DNA from 4 places in the Halomonas caseinilytica genome. Region 1 is predicted to be linked to each of the others. Evidence: predicted binding sites of a transcription regulator. Region 1 holds the regulator's gene; each other region holds the start of a gene.
The links. Region 1 encodes sigma-54, which starts transcription at its own class of promoters, with help from an activator protein. Its sites were predicted from a motif close to TGGCACNNNNNTTGCTNT; they were not measured.

Region 2: a site for sigma-54 is predicted at 3,122-3,139, ahead of speB (agmatinase). Genes of this name have one in related genera too.
Region 3: a site for sigma-54 is predicted at 1,525-1,542, ahead of HSDC_RS12990 (urease accessory protein UreD). Genes of this name have one in related genera too.
Region 4: a site for sigma-54 is predicted at 2,731-2,748, ahead of urtA (urea ABC transporter substrate-binding protein). Genes of this name have one in related genera too.

The regions. Positions count from the first base shown of each region.
Region 1 is NZ_BDEO01000002.1:212,303-216,737, forward strand. Features, by position in the region: gene lptC (LPS export ABC transporter periplasmic protein LptC) at 1-72, shown strand, start outside; gene lptA (lipopolysaccharide transport periplasmic protein LptA) at 69-599, shown strand; gene lptB (LPS export ABC transporter ATP-binding protein) at 596-1,321, shown strand; gene HSDC_RS05080 (RNA polymerase factor sigma-54) at 1,501-2,922, shown strand; gene hpf (ribosome hibernation-promoting factor, HPF/YfiA family) at 3,023-3,334, shown strand; gene HSDC_RS05090 (PTS sugar transporter subunit IIA) at 3,341-3,820, shown strand; gene rapZ (RNase adapter RapZ) at 3,859-4,435, shown strand, end outside.
Region 2 is NZ_BDEO01000010.1:67,005-71,439, forward strand. Features, by position in the region: gene HSDC_RS11950 (5-guanidino-2-oxopentanoate decarboxylase) at 1-675, opposite strand, end outside; gene HSDC_RS11955 (YjiH family protein) at 687-2,066, opposite strand; gene speB (agmatinase) at 2,133-3,083, opposite strand; gene HSDC_RS11965 (sigma-54 interaction domain-containing protein) at 3,256-4,435, shown strand, end outside.
Region 3 is NZ_BDEO01000011.1:174,410-178,844, forward strand. Features, by position in the region: gene HSDC_RS12980 (urease subunit beta) at 1-37, opposite strand, end outside; gene HSDC_RS12985 (urease subunit gamma) at 127-429, opposite strand; gene HSDC_RS12990 (urease accessory protein UreD) at 590-1,480, opposite strand; gene urtE (urea ABC transporter ATP-binding subunit UrtE) at 1,748-2,446, opposite strand; gene urtD (urea ABC transporter ATP-binding protein UrtD) at 2,446-3,285, opposite strand; gene urtC (urea ABC transporter permease subunit UrtC) at 3,282-4,406, opposite strand; gene urtB (urea ABC transporter permease subunit UrtB) at 4,413-4,435, opposite strand, start outside.
Region 4 is NZ_BDEO01000011.1:180,401-184,835, reverse strand. Features, by position in the region: gene HSDC_RS13030 (Bug family tripartite tricarboxylate transporter substrate binding protein) at 1-527, shown strand, start outside; gene HSDC_RS13025 (tripartite tricarboxylate transporter TctB family protein) at 527-979, shown strand; gene HSDC_RS13020 (tripartite tricarboxylate transporter permease) at 979-2,505, shown strand; gene urtA (urea ABC transporter substrate-binding protein) at 2,837-4,159, shown strand; gene urtB (urea ABC transporter permease subunit UrtB) at 4,413-4,435, shown strand, end outside.

The DNA.
Region 1 (4,435 bases):
AATCGTGCGCGACTGACCGACAATGTTCGCGGTCATCACCCGCCGGCAACCGATGAGGACCCCGAGCCATGACGCGAACCACCTCCCCCTTTCTGCTGGGCCTGTCACTGGTCATCCTGAGCCTCGCCGTCTCCCAGGCACAGGCACTGGAGGGAGACGCCAGCGCCCCGATCCAGGTCGAGGCCGACCGCCTGGACCTCGATGACCGTGCCGGCACCGCCGTCTACCAGGGCAACGTGAACATTCAGCAGGGCAGCATGCGCCTGACCGGCTCACGAGTGGAAATCCGCCGCAACGACGCCGGCGAGCTGAGCCAGGCCATCGCCACCGGCGATCGCGCCTATATCGAACAGCAGCCCGCTCCCGACGAATCAGTGGTACGCGGCTGGGGGCAGCGCATCGTCTACCACGTGGCCGAACGCCGCATGGAACTCATCGACCAGGCCGAACTGCACCGGGGCGGTGACACCTTCGATGGCGGCTACCTGGAGTACTTTCTCGATCGCCGCGTGGTCCAGGCGCGTTCCTCCGCGGAAGGCGTCGAAGGCAACCAGCGAGTACGCATGACCCTGGAACCCGAGCAGCAGGATTCGCAATGAAGACGCTCCACGCCCGCCACCTGGCCAAGAGCTACAAACGCCGACGCGTGGTCCATGACATCAGCCTGGAGATCGGCCAGGGCCACATCACCGGCCTGCTGGGCCCCAACGGGGCCGGCAAGACCACCTCCTTCTACATGATCGTGGGCCTGGTGCGTGCCGATGCCGGCCAGGTCGCCATCGACGATCTCGACTTGTCCGATGCCGCCATGCACGAGCGCGCCCACGCCGGTATCGGTTATCTGCCCCAGGAAGCCTCGATCTTCCGCAAGCTCAGCGTGGCCGACAACATCATGGCCATTCTCGAGACCCGCAAGGATCTCGACCGCGCCGGCCGTCGCGACCGCCTGGAATCGCTGCTGGAAGACTTCCACATCACCCACATCCGCCACAACATCGGCATGAGCCTGTCCGGGGGTGAGCGCCGACGGGTGGAAATCGCACGCGCTCTGGCCACCGAGCCTGACTTCATCCTGCTTGACGAACCCTTCGCTGGCGTGGACCCGATTTCCGTCGGCGAGATCAAGGGCATCATCCGCCAGCTCAAGACACGCGGCATCGGTGTACTGATCACCGACCACAACGTCCGCGAGACCCTCGACATCTGCGACGGCGCCTACATTGTCGGCGACGGCCAGATCATCGCCGAAGGCGACGCCGAGGCGATCCTCGCCAACCAGCGAGTGCGCGACGTCTACCTAGGCCAAGACTTCCGCCTCTGAGCCCACGGCTTGCCGCCCCTCAGCGCCATGTCACCGCAACAAGCTGATATAATGAACACTTTATCACCAAGGCACGAAATTTGCCGATGGCATGATAATTGCTTTATCGAAGACTTGCATGCCGTGATGCAACGCACTAGGGTGGAGGTTTCTCGCACGTTGAGCGGTTCTCTTTTCCTATGGCCATGAAGGCTTCCCTCCAACTTCGGCTCGGCACCCAGCTGACCATGACGCCCCAATTGCAGCAGGCCATCGCCCTGTTGCAGCTTTCCACTCTCGACCTGCGTCAGGAGGTCCAGCAGGCCCTGGAATCCAACCCCATGCTGGAGCTCGACGAGGACTTCGGCGAACTGGCCGTCGGCGAGGCGCCCGAAGATGACTGGGCCAGCGAGATTCCCGAGGATCTGACCGTCGACAGCGACTGGTCCGATACCTATCAGGATGCCGGATTGGGCAGTCTGAGCGGCACGGGCAGCGGCGAGGCCCCCGACTTCGAGCGTCAGGCAGCGGGCCAAAGCCTGCAGGGGCACCTGGCCTGGCAACTGGCCATGAGCGGCCTGGATGAGCGCTCCTCGCGTATCGCCGAGAGCCTGATCGACGCGGTCAACGAGGATGGCTACCTGGACCAGCCACTGGACGCGATCCGCGATGGCCTGCGCGCCCAGGGCCTGGAAGGGCTCTCCAGCCGCGAGGTCGAAGCCGTGTTGCTGCAGGTGCAGCAGTTCGAGCCCACCGGCGTCTTCGCCCGCGACCTGCGGGAATGCCTGATGCTGCAGCTCGCCGCCCTGCCCCAGGAAACACCTCGACTGCCGCAGGCCCGGCGCCTGGCCCGTCAGTTCCTCGAGGCCCTGGCCGGCGATGATCGACGCCTGCTCAAGCGCCGCCTCGGCCTGGACGACGCGGCGCTCGACGAGGTGATCGCCCTGATCCGAGGACTCGACCCACGCCCGGGCAGCGCGTTCGCCAGCGGCGGCAACGACTACGTCATCCCCGACCTGGTCGCCCGGCGCGACGAACAAGGCTGGCAGATCGAGCTCAACCCCGAGGCCATGCCACGCGTGCGCATCCAGCCCGACTACGCCGCCTTGATCCGACGCGCCGACAAGAGCCAGGACAACCAGTTCCTCAAGGATCACCTGCAGGAGGCTCGCTGGCTGCTCAAGAGTCTGGCCAGTCGCAACGACACTCTGCTGCGCGTCGGTCGCGAGATCATGGCCCGCCAGCTGGACTTCCTCGAGCACGGCGAGGAAGCCATGAAACCCTTGATCCTGGCCGACATCGCCCAGGCCGTCGAGATGCACGAATCGACCATCTCGCGGGTGACGACCCAGAAATACATCCACACGCCACGCGGTGTGTTCGAGCTCAAGTACTTCTTCTCCAGCCATGTCGGCGACGGCGACGACGCCCACTCCAGCACCGCCATACGGGCCCGGATCCGCAAGCTCATCCATGAGGAACCGGCACGCAAGCCGCTCTCCGACAACAAGCTTGTCACCCTGCTCGCCGAGGAAGGCATCGATGTCGCACGGCGAACCGTGGCCAAGTATCGCGAAGCCATGAACATCCCCTCCTCGAGCCAGCGCAAGCGCCTTCGCTGAGCGTTTTCGAGCGAGCCTGGCAACAGCGTTTCACAGGGGGTTTGCACGACTCCAAAAAGGGTTACAATCGAGGCACAACCCAAGGAGCAAGGAGCGTGTCATGCAAGTCAACCTCACCGGCCATCATGTGGAATTGACCGACGCACTGCGTGACTATGTCCAAGAGAAGCTCGCGCGACTCGAACGTCACTACGACAACATCACCACCGTGCAAGTCACGCTCTCCGTGGAGAAAGAACGTCAACAGGCTGCCTGTACCCTGCATGCCGCCGGTGCTGACCTGCATGCCGAAGCGATGGACGGGGACATGTACGCCGCCATCGACGCCCTTGCCGACAAGCTCGATCGCCAGTTGGTGAAACACAAGGAAAAATCCCAGGCGCGCGCCCAGGGCGCCGCCGGCGTACGCTGATCCATCATGACTCTGGAAACCATCCTTCCCCCCGAGCGCACGCTCTTCGACGTGCCCGGGGGGAGCAAAAAGCGCGTACTGGAATTCTTCAGCACCTTCATCGCCCAGAACACACCGAGTCTGGACAGCCAGGAGGTCTTCAGCCGCCTGATCGGTCGCGAGCGCCTGGGCAGCACGGGCATCGGGCACGGGGTCGCCATTCCCCACTCCCGCAACCCGCACTGTAAGGCGCCCATTGCCGGCTTTCTGAAGCTCGCCGAGCCGATCGACTTCGACGCCGTCGACGGCGACCCTGTCGACCTGGTGTTCGTGCTGCTGGTTCCCGAGCAGGCCGACGACGCCCATCTGGCCTTGCTCGGCCAGGTCGCCGCCGTAATGAACGACGCCGACACCCGTAACGCTCTGCGTCGTGCCGATAGCCAGCACGCCTTGCACGAACGACTCATCGAGGCGATACGCCGACAGGCACCGGCCGAGAACGACTGACGGCACAACGGCCAGCCACTCGACCAGGAGACCCTGCCATGCAGATCGTGATCATCAGCGGCCGTTCAGGCTCGGGCAAGTCGATCGCCCTGCAGGCACTGGAAGATCTCGGTTTCTATGCCATCGACAACCTTCCGGCCACGCTGCTCGGCTCGCTGGTGGACGAATTGCGCGACGGTCAGGCACGTTCCATCGCCGTCAGCATCGACGCCCGCAACCTGCCGCATGCCCTGCAGCGCTTCCCGACGCTGCTCCATGACTTGCGTCACCGGAAGGTCCAGTGCCAGGTGGTCTACCTCACTACCGATGCCCGCATCCTGCTCGAGCGCTATTCGGCCACTCGGCGCCGCCATCCATTGACCCGCAACAACCGGATGACGCTTGCTGAAGCCATCGATCAGGAGGAAGCATCCCTGGCAGAGATCCGTGATCTCGCCGATCTGGTGATCGACACCTCGCGGCTCTCGGTGCATGAGCTGCGTGGACGCATCGCCGACCAGGTGGCCGAGCGCGGGCAGGAAGCCCTCGCCTTGACCATCGAGTCCTTCGGCTTCAAGCGCGGCGTCCCGCTCGACGCCGATATTGTCTTCGACGCACGCTGCCTGCCGAATCCCT
Region 2 (4,435 bases), on a different contig from region 1:
GACGGGAGCGTCTACGCAGCCGCCACCCAGCAGTACCAGCGGGCGCTCGGCCGTGCGCAGCCAGGTGGCGGCTTCCTGGATGGCGGTGGCATCGGGCGCCGGAGGCGTCAAGCGCGGACGCTGCCAATGCGTGGGTGGCGCAACCGGAGCATCGAACAGGTCGATGGGAATCTCGATGTGCACCGGTCCGGGCCGACGGCTTTCGAACACCGCGAAGGCCCGTGCCAGGGCTTCCGGCAGCCCAGCGGGGTCGAGCAGGGTATGGCTGAAGCGCGAGACACCGGCCAGCAGCTGTTGCTGGCTGGGCAGCTCATGGAGCCGCCCCTGGCCACGCCCCAGGGTGTCGCGGCGATTGACGCTGGAGATCACCAGCATGGGCACGGAGTCGGCCAGCGCCTGGCCCATGGCGGTGGCAATGTTGGTCATGCCCGGCCCGGTGATGATGAAGCAGACGCCGGGCCGGCCGGTGGCCCGGGCATAGCCGTCGGCCATGAAACCGGCGCCCTGCTCGTGGCGCGGCGTGATGTGGCGCAGGCCGCTGTCGTGCAGGCCACGATAGAGCTCCACGGTGTGCACGCCCGGGATGCCGAAGATGGTGTCCACCTGGTAGGTATCGCGCAGCAGGCGGATCAGCAGGTCGGCGCAGGTCATGTCGGGATGGTTGGTGTCACGCATGTCGAGCCTCCTCAGCCGACCAGCCAGTGGCCCATGATCACGATGATCGGCAGGGTGATGGCGGTGCGCAGCAGGAAGATGACCACCAGCTCCCAGAGCTTGAGCGGAATCTTGGACTTCAGCAGCAGAGCACCGATCTCGGACATGTAGATCAACTGGGTCAGCGACAGGCAGGCGATGACGAAGCGCGTCAGTTCGCTCTCGATGTCGCTGGCCAGCACCGCCGGCAAAAACATGTCGGCAAAACCCACCAGGGTGGCCGGCGCGGCGGCCGCGGCCTCGGGCACACGCATCCACTCGAGGATCGGCACCATGGGGTACGACAGCCAGGTGAACAGCGGCGTGAACTCGGCGAACACCAGGGCGATCGTGCCGATGGCAATCACCAGCGGTAGCAGGCCGAAGAAGATGTCGGCGACGTTGAACAGGGCCCGGCGCAGCAGTTCGTGGGGGCCCGGTGCCTTCTCGGCCCGCGCCACGGCCATGCCGAGGCTGTAGCGCAACAGGCCGGTGGAGCCGGTGCGTTCCTCGGCGATGCGGCAGCCGACGGGTTCATAGTAGGTATTCGGCTTGCGCGACAGCGGCGGCAGGCGCGGCACGATCACCGCGGCGATGAGCCCCGCCACCACGACCGTCAGGTAGAAGGGAATGAAGAGGTGGTTGATGCCGATGAAGCTGGTCACCAGCAGGGCGAAGGCGATGGAGACGATTGAGAAGTTGGTGGCAATGGCCGAGGCTTCACGACGGTTGTAGTAGCCCTGTTCGTATTGCTGGGTGGTGATCAGCACGCCCACGGTGCCCGAGCCCATCCAGGAGGCAGTGGCATCGATGGCGCTGCGTCCCGGCAGACCGAAGATCCGTCGGAAGGGCGTGCGCACCAGACTGCCGATGAACTCCATGAAGCCGAAATCGACCAGGAAAGGCAGCAGGAGGGCGGCGAAGAAGAAGAAGGTCAACAGCACCGGCGCCAGGTCATTGAGCATCACCCCGCCGGTGAAGGAGGCGGTGATCACGTCCGGCCCGACCTGGAAGAAGGTCATCAGGGCAAAGGCGGCGCCCAGCAGGCGCATCACCAGCCACAGTGGCGCGACGCCGAACAGCTCGCCCAGGGCATTGTCGCGGGCCCAGGCGGGGTTGGTGAACTTGACGAGCAGGGTCAGCAGTACCGAGAGGCACAGCACGACCACGGCAATGGCCGGCAGGGCGTCGCCGAGCAGGGCCTTGAGGCCATCGGCGAGCAATCCCATGCCGATGTTGATGGTGTCGCCCGTCGAGAAGGGCACCAGGAACATGCCGATACCGATCAAGGACGGCACGATGAACTTGAGCAGCCCGGATTTTCCCAAGGGGCCGCCGGTCGCGGTAGATGTTGTGGAGTCGAGGGAGGACATGATGAAACCCTGTTTGGCGTTGTAATGGGGATGCCCGACCGATGGGCCGGGACAGCTATTCGGGTGTCAGTCGCGGTATTGGACGCCGGGCAGCACGCACAGCATCTCGTAGAGCAGGGTGGCGCCCATCAGGGCGGTGTTGCCGCTGGTGTCGTAGGGCGGAGCGACCTCGACGAGATCACCGCCGACCACGTTGAGTCCCCGGGCGCCACGCACGATCTCGAGCCCCTGTTGGGCGGTCAGGCCGCCCATCTCCACGGTGCCGGTGCCCGGTGCCACCGAGGGGTCCAGGCCGTCGATGTCGAAGGAGATGTAGACCGGGCCGGCGCCCATCTGCTCGCGGACCTCGGCCATCAGGGGCGCCAGCGACTTGTACCAGCATTCCTCGGCGGTGACGACGCGAAAGCCTTGCTTCCGGCACCAGTCGAAGTCGTCGGCCGCATAGCCGGTGCCGCGCAGGCCGATCTGAACGACGCGCTGGCTGTCCAGCAGGCCTTCTTCTTGGGCGCGGCGGAAGGGGCAGCCATGGGCGACCTCTTCGCCGAACATCTGGTCGTTTATGTCGGCGTGGGCGTCGATATGAATCAACCCGACCGGGCCGTGCTTCTTGGCGATGGCGCGCAGCACGGGCCAGGTCAGGGTGTGGTCGCCGCCCAGGGTCAGCGGCACGCAATCCTGCGCAAGCACGGCATCATAGTGGCGCGTGATGATGTCGAGGTTCTTGGGCAGGTTGAAGGTGTTGATCGGCACATCGCCGATGTCGGCCACCTGCAGGCTGTCGAAGGGCGCGGCGCGGGTGGCCATGTTGTAGGGGCGCAGCATGCGCGACTCATCGCGGATCTGGCGCGGCCCGAGGCGAGTGCCCGGACGGTTCGAGGTGCCGATGTCCATGGGGATGCCAAGGAAGGCGGCATCGAGGCCGGTGGCGTCGTCCTGGGTGGGCAGGCGCATCATGGTGGAGGGGCCGCCGAAACGGGGCATCTCGTTACCGCCGAGGGGCTGGTTGAAATCGCTCATGGTGGGCTTCCCGAGTCGTGGTGATTGTCTCTCTGGTTCTAGCAGGAAATGTGCCAGGATTTTATTTTCTTGTTTTTCAGTAAGTTATCGGGATGAGTGATCCATTTTTGAATCGCCTGACAGGCTTGGATGATACACTTGTGGATCAATGATCCATGAATGAATCGATGCCATGAGCGATCTCGACTCCCTGACCCTGCGCACCATTATCGAAACCGCCCACGACCACTTCTTCGTGGTCGAGGCCGATGGACGAATACGCGATGTCAGCCCGGCAGCGGCGGCGGTGTACGGCATGTCCCGTGAGGCTCTGTGTCGTACCACGGTTCAGGCGCTGGAAGCCGAGGGGGTGCTGCGACCCTCGGTCAGCCTGGAAGTGATGCGTACCGGCGAGCCGGCTCAGGTGGCCCAGGTGACCAGCACGGGGCGTCGTGTCATCGCCCAGGCACATCCGGTGTTCGATGCCGGCAAGCTGGTTGCCGTGGTCAGCCGCTCGATGGATCTCACCGATCTGCAGTTGCTGCAGGAGGAATACGCCCTGCTGCAGCGGCGCTTCAACGAGCATTTGAGACGGGGTGGCGGCGAAGAGGCCGGCAGCGAGATCGAACTGGCGGACCTGGAGGCTCGCAGCGGGTTGATGCGCGAGGTCGCGCTGCTGCTCAAGCGAGTGGCACCGACGGATGCCACGGTGTTGATGCTCGGTGAGTCGGGGGTCGGCAAGACCGCCTTCGCCCGACAGTTGCACCGCTGGAGTCCTCGGCACAAGGGCCCCTTCGTCGACGTCAATTGCGGGGCGATTCCCGAGAGCCTGTTCGAATCCGAGATGTTCGGCTATCGGCAGGGGGCCTTCAGTGGCGCCGCGCCGGGCGGCAAGGCGGGGCTGATGGAGCAGGCCGAGGGTGGCACGCTGTTTCTGGACGAGGTCGGCGAGCTGCCGCTGCCGATGCAGGCCAAGCTGCTCAAGGTGATCCAGGATGGCTGCATCACGCGGCTCGGCGATACCCGCGCGAGGCGTGTCGATTTCCGCCTGGTGGTGGCCACCAACCAGGACCTGGCGCGCAGTGTCGAGGCCGGTCGCTTCCGGTTGGATCTCTATTATCGTCTCAACGTCATCCCCGTGACCCTGCCGCCGCTGCGGGAGCGCCGCGAGGATATTCCCGGCCTGGTCGAGCGCCACCTGCAGCGTCTCAACACGCGTTATGGTCGCGACAAGATCATCGCCCGCGATGCCTGGCAGACGCTGATGGGCTGGGAGTGGCCCGGCAACGTGCGCGAGCTCGAGAACTGGCTGGAGCGTGCCTGGCTCTCGGCGAGCGAAGACGTGATTCGGCCCCGGCAGGTGCCCGGGCAGC
Region 3 (4,435 bases), on a different contig from region 1:
TCTCGCCATCCTGGAGCTGGTATTCACCGGGAATCATAGAGCTCGTCCCTCTTCGATGTGTGGCTGTCATCAACGGCTGAAACGGAACGCACGAAGCCAACGCCGCATGGCCGAGTGCCGCCAGGCTCAGACGATGGGATCGTGGATGGTGACCAGCTTGGTCCCGTCCGGAAAGGTGGCCTCCACCTGCACCTGATCGATCATCTCGGCTACCCCTTCCATGACATCGTCGCGTCCGAGGACCTCTCGTCCTTCACTCATCAGCTCGGCCACGCTGCGGCCGTCACGGGCTCCTTCCATGATCCAGCAGCTGATCAATGCCATGGCCTCGGGGTAATTCAACCGGAGGCCGCGATCACGCCGCCGCTCCGCCAGCAGTCCCGCCGTGAACAGCAGCAGCTTGTCCTTGTCGCGAGGGGTCAGTTCCATAGCAGTAGCTCCCGAACCATGTCGTTGATCTTCTGTGTCCTAGATGTTGCAACCAAGCTGGAAGAGCGGCGCTCCGCGCCTGGAAGCGGGAAGCCGGAAGAAACCCCATTGCCTGGATACCGGAGACTTCCAGCTTCTGACTTCAAGCTTCCAGCTCCCATCATGTCTTCCAGATCCGTGGCACCTGCGCCTCGCGCCCCGCCAGTCGTGGCCGCAACACCGTCCAGGCCGCTTCGCACAACGACCAGGCCTCGTTGCGCGCATCGCCCAGATAACGCAACAGCAGAACCTCGTTGCGGGCCGTGACGGCCCAGCGTCGCGAACTCGGCAAGGCATCACGCAAGGCCGCGATGGCGTCTTGTGGGTCGTCGAGCCCCACTGCCCAGAGCGAGGCCTGGACCGTGGCGCCACCCTGCCCCCAATGACCAAGAAAGCGCGGATGATCAGGGTCCAGGGGTTGTCGCTCCCGCCATAGCGGACGCCCCTCCCGTGTCATGTGAAAGCGTTGTTCCAGGTATCCGGTCGCAAACGGCAAATGACTCGCCGGCCGTCCCAAGGCCAGCACCTCCCAGCCCAGACAACGGGCCTGGCTGCCGAGCTCGATGGTCGTCGTCTGCCTGCCCCGCGAGCCATCGAAGGCAATGGTCTCCTGGGGCAGCCACTCCAGCAGGGCGTTGTCCGCCACCCGCAATCGAGCGTTCTGCTCCCAGGCCACGGCGTGGCTGTCCGTTCGGTAGAGCTTGTTGGCGGCCGGCGTGGTCAACAGCGCCTGGGCACCGGCTGCCACCTCGACCTCGATGTTCAGCGCATCGCCACTGACCACCCCGCCGGGCGGATGCAACAGATAGACATGGCAAGTCCCCGTACGCCCTTCCGGATAAAAGGATCGCTGGACGCGTAATGGGCCCCGATGATGCGCCCGCACCAGGCGGGTACGGCCATCCGCATGAGCATCGAAGCCCAGTTCCAGCGAGGCCGCCCAACGGCGATGACCATCGAAACGGTGACCGGACTCGGTGGTCGACGGAATGGCGCGCGGAATGGCCGTCATTGACGAGGGTCCTTATGCATCCGGTGGCAATCATTGCCTCATACTGAGCAAGCCGCGTACCAATCTGGTGAAGTGACGAAAAAACCATTTTCAATCATTGGGTTACCTTGTACACAGAAAGGTATCCAGCTACCGGCATGCACCACAGCAACCGGTGAACAGCCCGCTTTGCGCACCATCCGAGTGCGCAATAGCCCCAATTGCACCGACACAGAGCAAAACGCCCGCTGCGGTCGACACCGTGGCGGGCGCTCGTGGCGCCAGAACCTAGACAGTCAAATGCTCCTTGATCAGCGCATCGGAGAGCTCGCCGATGTCGCCTCCGGCCACCGACCGACCGCGGTCCAGGATGGCAAAACGATCGGCGTACCGGCGCGCAAAAGGCAGTTTCTGCTCCACCAGCAGCACGGTCAGGCCGTCCTCGGCGATCAGCCGGCGGATCACCTCGCCGATCTGGGTGACGATATTGGGCTGGATGCCCTCTCCCGGCTCGTCGAGGATCAACAGACGCGGCTCCAGCACCAGGGCGCGCCCGATGGCCAATTGCTGCTGCTGGCCGCCGGAGAGGTCGCCACCGCGGCGATGACGCATTTCGGCCAGCACCGGGAAAAGCTCATGAATGCGCTCGGGAATCGACTTGCGACCGTCGCCACGTGCGGCCAGGCCGGTACGCAGATTTTCCTCGACCGTGAGCAGCGGAAATATCTGTCGGCCCTGGGGCACATAGCCGATGCCCAGTCGCGAGCGCTCCTCCACGCGCTTGCGGGTCAATTCCACGTCGTCGGCATAGCGGATACTGCCGGAGGCCGTGGCCACCTCGCCCATGACCGCCTTCATCAGCGTGGTCTTGCCGACCCCGTTGCGTCCCATCACGCAGGTGCACTGCCCCGCCGGCACCTCAAGGTCGAGATCCCAGAGCGTGTGGCTCTCGCCGTAGAATTGGTTGAGCGTGTCGATGCTCAGCATCAGGCGACCTCCTCCTCGGTTCCCAGGTACACCTCGACCACCTTGGGATCGCTGGCGACCCGGTCCATGCTGCCCTCGGCCAGCACGCTACCCTGGTGCAGTACCGTCACGGTGCGCGCGATGGAACGCACGAAGCCCATGTCATGTTCGACGACCACCACCGACTGCCTGCCCTTGCCGGCCAGGCCGGTGAGCAGCTCGGCGGTGCGCTCCATCTCCTGCTCGGTCATGCCGGCCACCGGCTCGTCCACCAGCAGCAGGCGCGGCCGTTGCATCAGCAGCATGCCGATCTCCAGCCACTGCTTCTGGCCGTGGGACAGGATGCCCGACGGCGCATGACGCAACTCGATGAGGCCAATGGTCGCCAGCACCTCCTCGATGCGGTCGCGCACCTCGCCGGTCAAACGCGCGGTCAGCGTGGGCAGAATGCGCTTGTCGGCGGCCATGGCCAGCTCCAGGTTCTCGAAGACCGTCAATGCCTCGAACACCGTGGGTTTCTGGAACTTGCGGCCGATACCGAGGCTGGCGATCTCCGGTTCGTTCATGGTCAGCAGGTCGTGACGGCTGCCGAACCACGCCGAGCCGGTATCGGGTCGGGTCTTGCCGGTGATGATGTCCATCATGGTGGTCTTGCCGGCCCCGTTGGGACCGATGATGCAACGCAGCTCGCCGTCGTCGATGGTCAGGTTGAGGGCATCGATGGCCTTGAAGCCGTCGAAGCTGACACTGACGTCTTCCAGATAAAGGATGGGACCGTGGCGCACGTCCACCGGCGACGCCGCCGGCGCCAGGAAGTCGAAGACGCGATCGCGATCGGCCAGGGATTGCAGGAAACTCATGTGGCAGCCTCCCCTGCGGTCGGTTGTGATGTTGCGGCGCGACGCCGGAGACGCAGGCACAGCAAACCGGCGATGCCCTTGGGCAGGAAGACGGTGACCAGCACGAACATGCCACCCAGGGCGAACAGCCAGGCATCGGGCATCACCCCGGTGAATACCGTCTTGGCATAGTTGACCAGCAGCGCGCCGATCACCGCCCCGTAGAGGGTGGCGCGGCCGCCGAGCGCTACCCACAGCACCACTTCGATGGAGAAGATCGGCGAGAACTCGCTGGGATTGATGATGCCCACCTGGGGCACGTAGAGAGCGCCGGCCAGCCCGGCAAGCATCGCCGAGACCACGAAGACGAACAGTTGGAAACGCTCGACCCGATAGCCCAGAAAGCGGGCTCGCGCCTCGGCGTCGCGGCAGGCCACGCTGACCCGGCCCAGCTTGCTGGCGACGATCGCCCGGCACAGCACATAGCCCAGTGCCAGAGCGATGCCGGTGGCGAGGAACAGTCCCAGCCGGGTGGCGTCGCTTCTCAGGTCGAAGCCCAGCAGCTCGCGGAAATCGGTGAGGCCGTTGTTGCCACCGAAGCCCATCTCGTTGCGGAAGAAGGCCAGCATCAGGGCAAAGGTCATGGCCTGGGTGATGATCGACAGATACACCCCGGTGACACGCGAGCGAAATGCCAGAAAACCGAACACCAGCGCCAAAAGGCCCGGCGCCAGCAACACCATCAAGAAGGCGAACCACGGCATGTCGAAGCCCAGCCAGTACCAGGGCAGGCTGTCCCAGTCCAGGAACACCATGAAATCCGGCAGCACAGGGTCTCCGTAGGTACCCCGATCACCGATCTGTCGCATCAGGTACATGCCCATGGCATAGCCGCCCAGGGCGAAGAAGGCGCCATGGCCGAGGCTGAGAATGCCCAGATAGCCCCACACCAGATCGACGGCCACCGCCAGCAGTGCATAGCTGAGATACTTGCCGAGCAGCGTCACCGCATAGGTGGAGACATGCAGAGGATGGCCCGCCGGCACGGCCAGGTTGAGCAATGTCACCAACGCCAGGGCGGCCAGCAGGATGCCCAGGAACAGCCGGGTGGCGCGCTCACGAAAAGGTCTCGTCAACCACATGGCGAATCAGCCCTCCGCTGCCCGGCCCT
Region 4 (4,435 bases), on a different contig from region 1:
TCAAGTTCGCCGGTGGTAGCGCCAAGGGAGGCTGGGATCATCTCAAGGTGCTGATTGCCGCTCAGGCCGCCGGTGTGGAGAACCTGCCGCGAGTTCCCTATCTCTCCTACAACAATGGCGGCGAGGCCATGACCCAGGTGGTCGGCGGCCACGTCGATGCCTTCACCGGTGACATCACCGAGGCTCAGGGGTTCATGGAGTCGGGCGACCTGCGGGTGCTGGCGGTGCTCTCCGAGGAACGCCTGCCCGGTGAGTTCAGCGACATCCCCACCGCCAAGGAGCAGGGCATCGATGCCGTCGGTCCCAACTGGCGTGGCTTCTACATGCCGGCCGATATCTCCGACGACGCCAAGGAGTACTGGACCGATGCCATGGACACCATCTACCAGAGCGAGGAGTGGAAAAGCGTCATGAAGCAGAACGGCCTGATGCCGTTCCACATGAGCGCCGGTGAATTCGAGACGTTCGTCAAGAACCAGATCGATGACATTGAGACACTTTCCAAGGACATCGGGTTGATCAAGTGATGACCTTCAATGACCGTATCTTCGGTATTCTGATGATCGTCCTGGCCGTCGCGTACGGCTGGGGCGCGACCCAGTTTCCCGAACCGTTTGGCGGCAGCGAGGCTGTCGGTCCCGAGACCTTTCCCTATCTGCTGGCGGCAGTGCTGACGGTGTCGAGCCTTTACCTGATCGTGCGGCCCGACCCGGACAACGCCTGGCCCTGGAGCCGTACCGGCGTCGAGCTGGTCATTGCCGTGGTGGTGCTGTTGCTCTACACGGCCCTGCTGCAGCCATTGGGCTTCATCATCAGCACTACCTTGGCAGTCGGCACGCTGTGCTGGCGGATGGGTGCGACCCTGCCCAAGGCCTATGTGACCGGCGCCGTGGCCGGCGTGGTGGTGTTCCTGGTATTCAACTATGCCCTTGGCCTTGCGCTGCCGCTGGGTCTGCTGTCGTTCCTGGAGGTTGGCTGATGGAAACTCTGGGTTATCTGATGGACGGTTTTGCGGTCGCGCTGGCACCGCACAACCTGATGTTCGCCTTGCTGGGGGCCTTTCTCGGCACCCTGATCGGCGCTCTGCCGGGCCTCGGGCCGGCCAACGGCGTGGCGATTCTGATTCCGCTGGCCTTCACGCTGGGGCTGCAGCCTGAGACCGCGATGATCATGCTCACCGCGGTCTACGCGGGTGCCATGTATGGTGGGCGCATCTCGTCGATCCTGCTCAATATACCCGGTGACGAACCGGCAATGATGACCTGCCTGGATGGCTACCCGATGGCCAAGAAGGGCAAGGCCGCCGAAGCCCTGGCGATTTCTGCCGTGGCCTCCTTCATGGGCAGCCTGATTGCCACCATCGGCCTGATTCTGCTGGCTCCCTTGCTGGCCGATTTCGCCCTGACCTTCGGCCCGGCCGAGTACTTCGCGCTCTTCCTGCTGGCCTTCGCGACCCTGGGCGGCATTACCGGCAAGAACCCGATGAAGACGGTGGTGGCGGCCTGCATCGGCCTGATGATTGCCACCGTGGGCATCGATACCACCGGGGTGCAGCGTTACACCTTCGGCGTGCTGGAACTCTACGAAGGGGTGGATTTCATCATCGCCATCGTCGGGCTGTTCGCCATCTCCGAGTTGTTGTTCTTCATCGAGGACAAGGCCGGTGGCGGCAAGGAGAAGATGGCCGTCAACAAGCTGACGCTTTCCTGGAAGGACATTCGCGAGATCATGCCGTCGAGCATCCGGGGTGGCATCCTGGGCTTCATCGCCGGCGTGTTGCCGGGGGCGGGCGCCTCGCTGGGCAGTTTCATCGGCTATACGCTGGAAAAGAAAGTCGTCGGCAAGAAGGGGTATTTCGGCGAGGGTGACCCGCGTGGCGTCGCAGGCCCCGAGGCGGGTAACAACGGTGCCTCCAGCGGTGCCCTGGTGCCCATGCTAACCCTCGGTGTACCGGGCAGCGGCACCACCGCCGTGCTGCTGGCGCTGCTGATCTCGCTGAACATCACCCCCGGACCGCTGATGTTCACCCAGAACGCCGACATCGTCTGGGGCGTCATCGCCGCGTTGCTGATTGGCAACTTCCTGCTGCTGGTGCTCAACATTCCGCTGGTGGGGATTTTCGTCAAGCTGCTGTCGGTACCGCCGATGTATCTGTTGCCGATCGTGACCATGATCGCCTTTGTCGGCATCTACTCGATCAGCAATACCACCTTCGACCTCTACTTCATGGTGGCCTTCGGCGTTGCCGGTTATGTGCTGCGCAAGCTGGAGATCCCGCTGGTGCCGGTCATCCTTGGCTTGTTGCTGGGGCCGGAGATGGAGAAGAACCTGCGGCATGCCATGGACATCTCCGACGGTGACTGGACCGTGCTCTGGAACAGTGGTCTGGCCATCGGCCTGTGGGTGTTTGCCGGCCTGGGGTTGATCCTGCCCTATATCGTCGGGCCCATCCTGCGTCGGCGGATGAAGGTCGCTACCGGGACGGGAGGTCCCGAAGGCGACTGAACCTTTCAGTACCGGCGATTCCCTGACGGGGGGCACTGGCATGGCCAGTGCCCCCCGTCTTGTTATGGGTCGCACGGTAGCGGTGCAGAGCGGACGATGTGGGCACTGATTCGAGGCAATGGCCGCTCGTTGACTGCACCAAGGCAGCACATCGAGAAGATGCGATAGGTGGCGAGACGCGCTATTGGCCTGACATCAAAGCAATAATCACATGAAAGGTGATTCTGGCGCGACCCTTGCAAAGGATTGCGGGCAGGGTGCGCTCGGCGCATGCCCTGACTGTCGATCACTGACTTCCGATAACAATGATCCGGATCGCAAGGAGATCACCATGACCTCACGTCGTCCCGCCATGCGACCTCACTGGCTGGCCGCTCCATTATTGAGCCTGGCCGTCGCCACACCTGCCCTGGCGGAGGAAGATCCCATCAAGGTGGGCATCCTGCATTCCCTGTCCGGCACCATGGCGATCAGCGAAACGGTGCTCAAGGACACCGTGGAGATGCTGATCGAGCAGCAGAATGCGGAAGGTGGCCTGCTGGGCCGTGAACTGGAAGCGGTAGTGGTCGATCCCGCCTCCGACTGGCCGCTGTTTGCCGAGAAGGCCCGCGAACTGCTCGCTCAGGAGAAGGTTGACGTCATCTTCGGCAATTGGACGTCGGTGTCGCGCAAGTCGGTGCTACCGGTAGTCGAGGAGCTCAACGGCCTGCTCTTCTATCCGGTGCAGTACGAGGGCGAGGAATCTTCCGAGAACGTTTTCTACACGGGGGCGGCGCCCAACCAGCAGGCGATTCCTGCTGTCAATTACCTGCATGATCAGGTCGGCGTCGAGCGCTGGGTGCTGGCCGGCACCGACTACGTCTATCCGCGTACCACCAACAAGATCCTCGAGGCCTATCTGAAGAACGAATTCGGCGTATCCGACGAGGACATCACGGTCAACTACACGCCCTTCGGACACTCGGACTGGCAGAACATCGTCTCCGAGATCAAGGCCTTCGGCAGTGAGGGCAGAAAGACCGCGGTGGTTTCCACCATCAACGGCGATGCCAACGTGCCTTTCTACCGCGAGCTTGGCAATCAGGGCATTGATGCCGCCGACATCCCGGTCGTCGCCTTCTCGGTGGGCGAGCAGGAGCTCACCGGCATCGACACTGGCCCGCTGGTCGGCCATCTGGCCGCCTGGAACTACTTCATGAGCGTCGATACCGAGGCCAACTACGACTTCATCGACGCCTGGATAGAGCACACCGGCGACGAGATGGCGGTGACCAACGATCCCATGGAAGCGCACTACATTGGCTTCAACATGTGGACCGAGGCGGTGCGCAAGGCAGGCACCACCGAGGTGGACGCGGTCAAGGAGGCCATCGTCGGTGTCTCGGTGCCCAACCTCTCGGGCGGCTACGCGACGATGATGCCCAACCACCACATCACCAAGCCGGTGCTGATCGGCGAGATCCAGGACAATGGCCAGTTCTCCGTCGTCTGGAAGACGCCTTCCACCGTGGCCGGCGACGCCTGGTCCGACTATCTGGATGGCTCCAGGGACCTGATCAGCGACTGGCGCAAGCCCATGGAATGCGGCAACTACAACGTGGTGCGCGGTAGCTGCGGCGGCAGCCAGGCCGAGGAAGAGGCATCCCAGGAGTAATCAGCCTCGTCACTGCCACAGGGCCGGCTACACCCTGGACTATCGAAGAACGCGGTAGCTCGGGGCTGTTCCGTCGACAAGCCTGCGAGGAGGCGCTGTGAACCCATCCCTGGGCGCTACCGACGTCATCCATGACGTCGGACCTCCTCTTCGGCTTGTCCCTGGCGCCCCTTGCTGCGGGCAACAGCGATTGCCTTGGCGAACGCCGGTCCGATGGATCATGTCATCTCCCTGCTTCATACAGGACACGCCCATGAGGATGCTCCCACGCTTCCT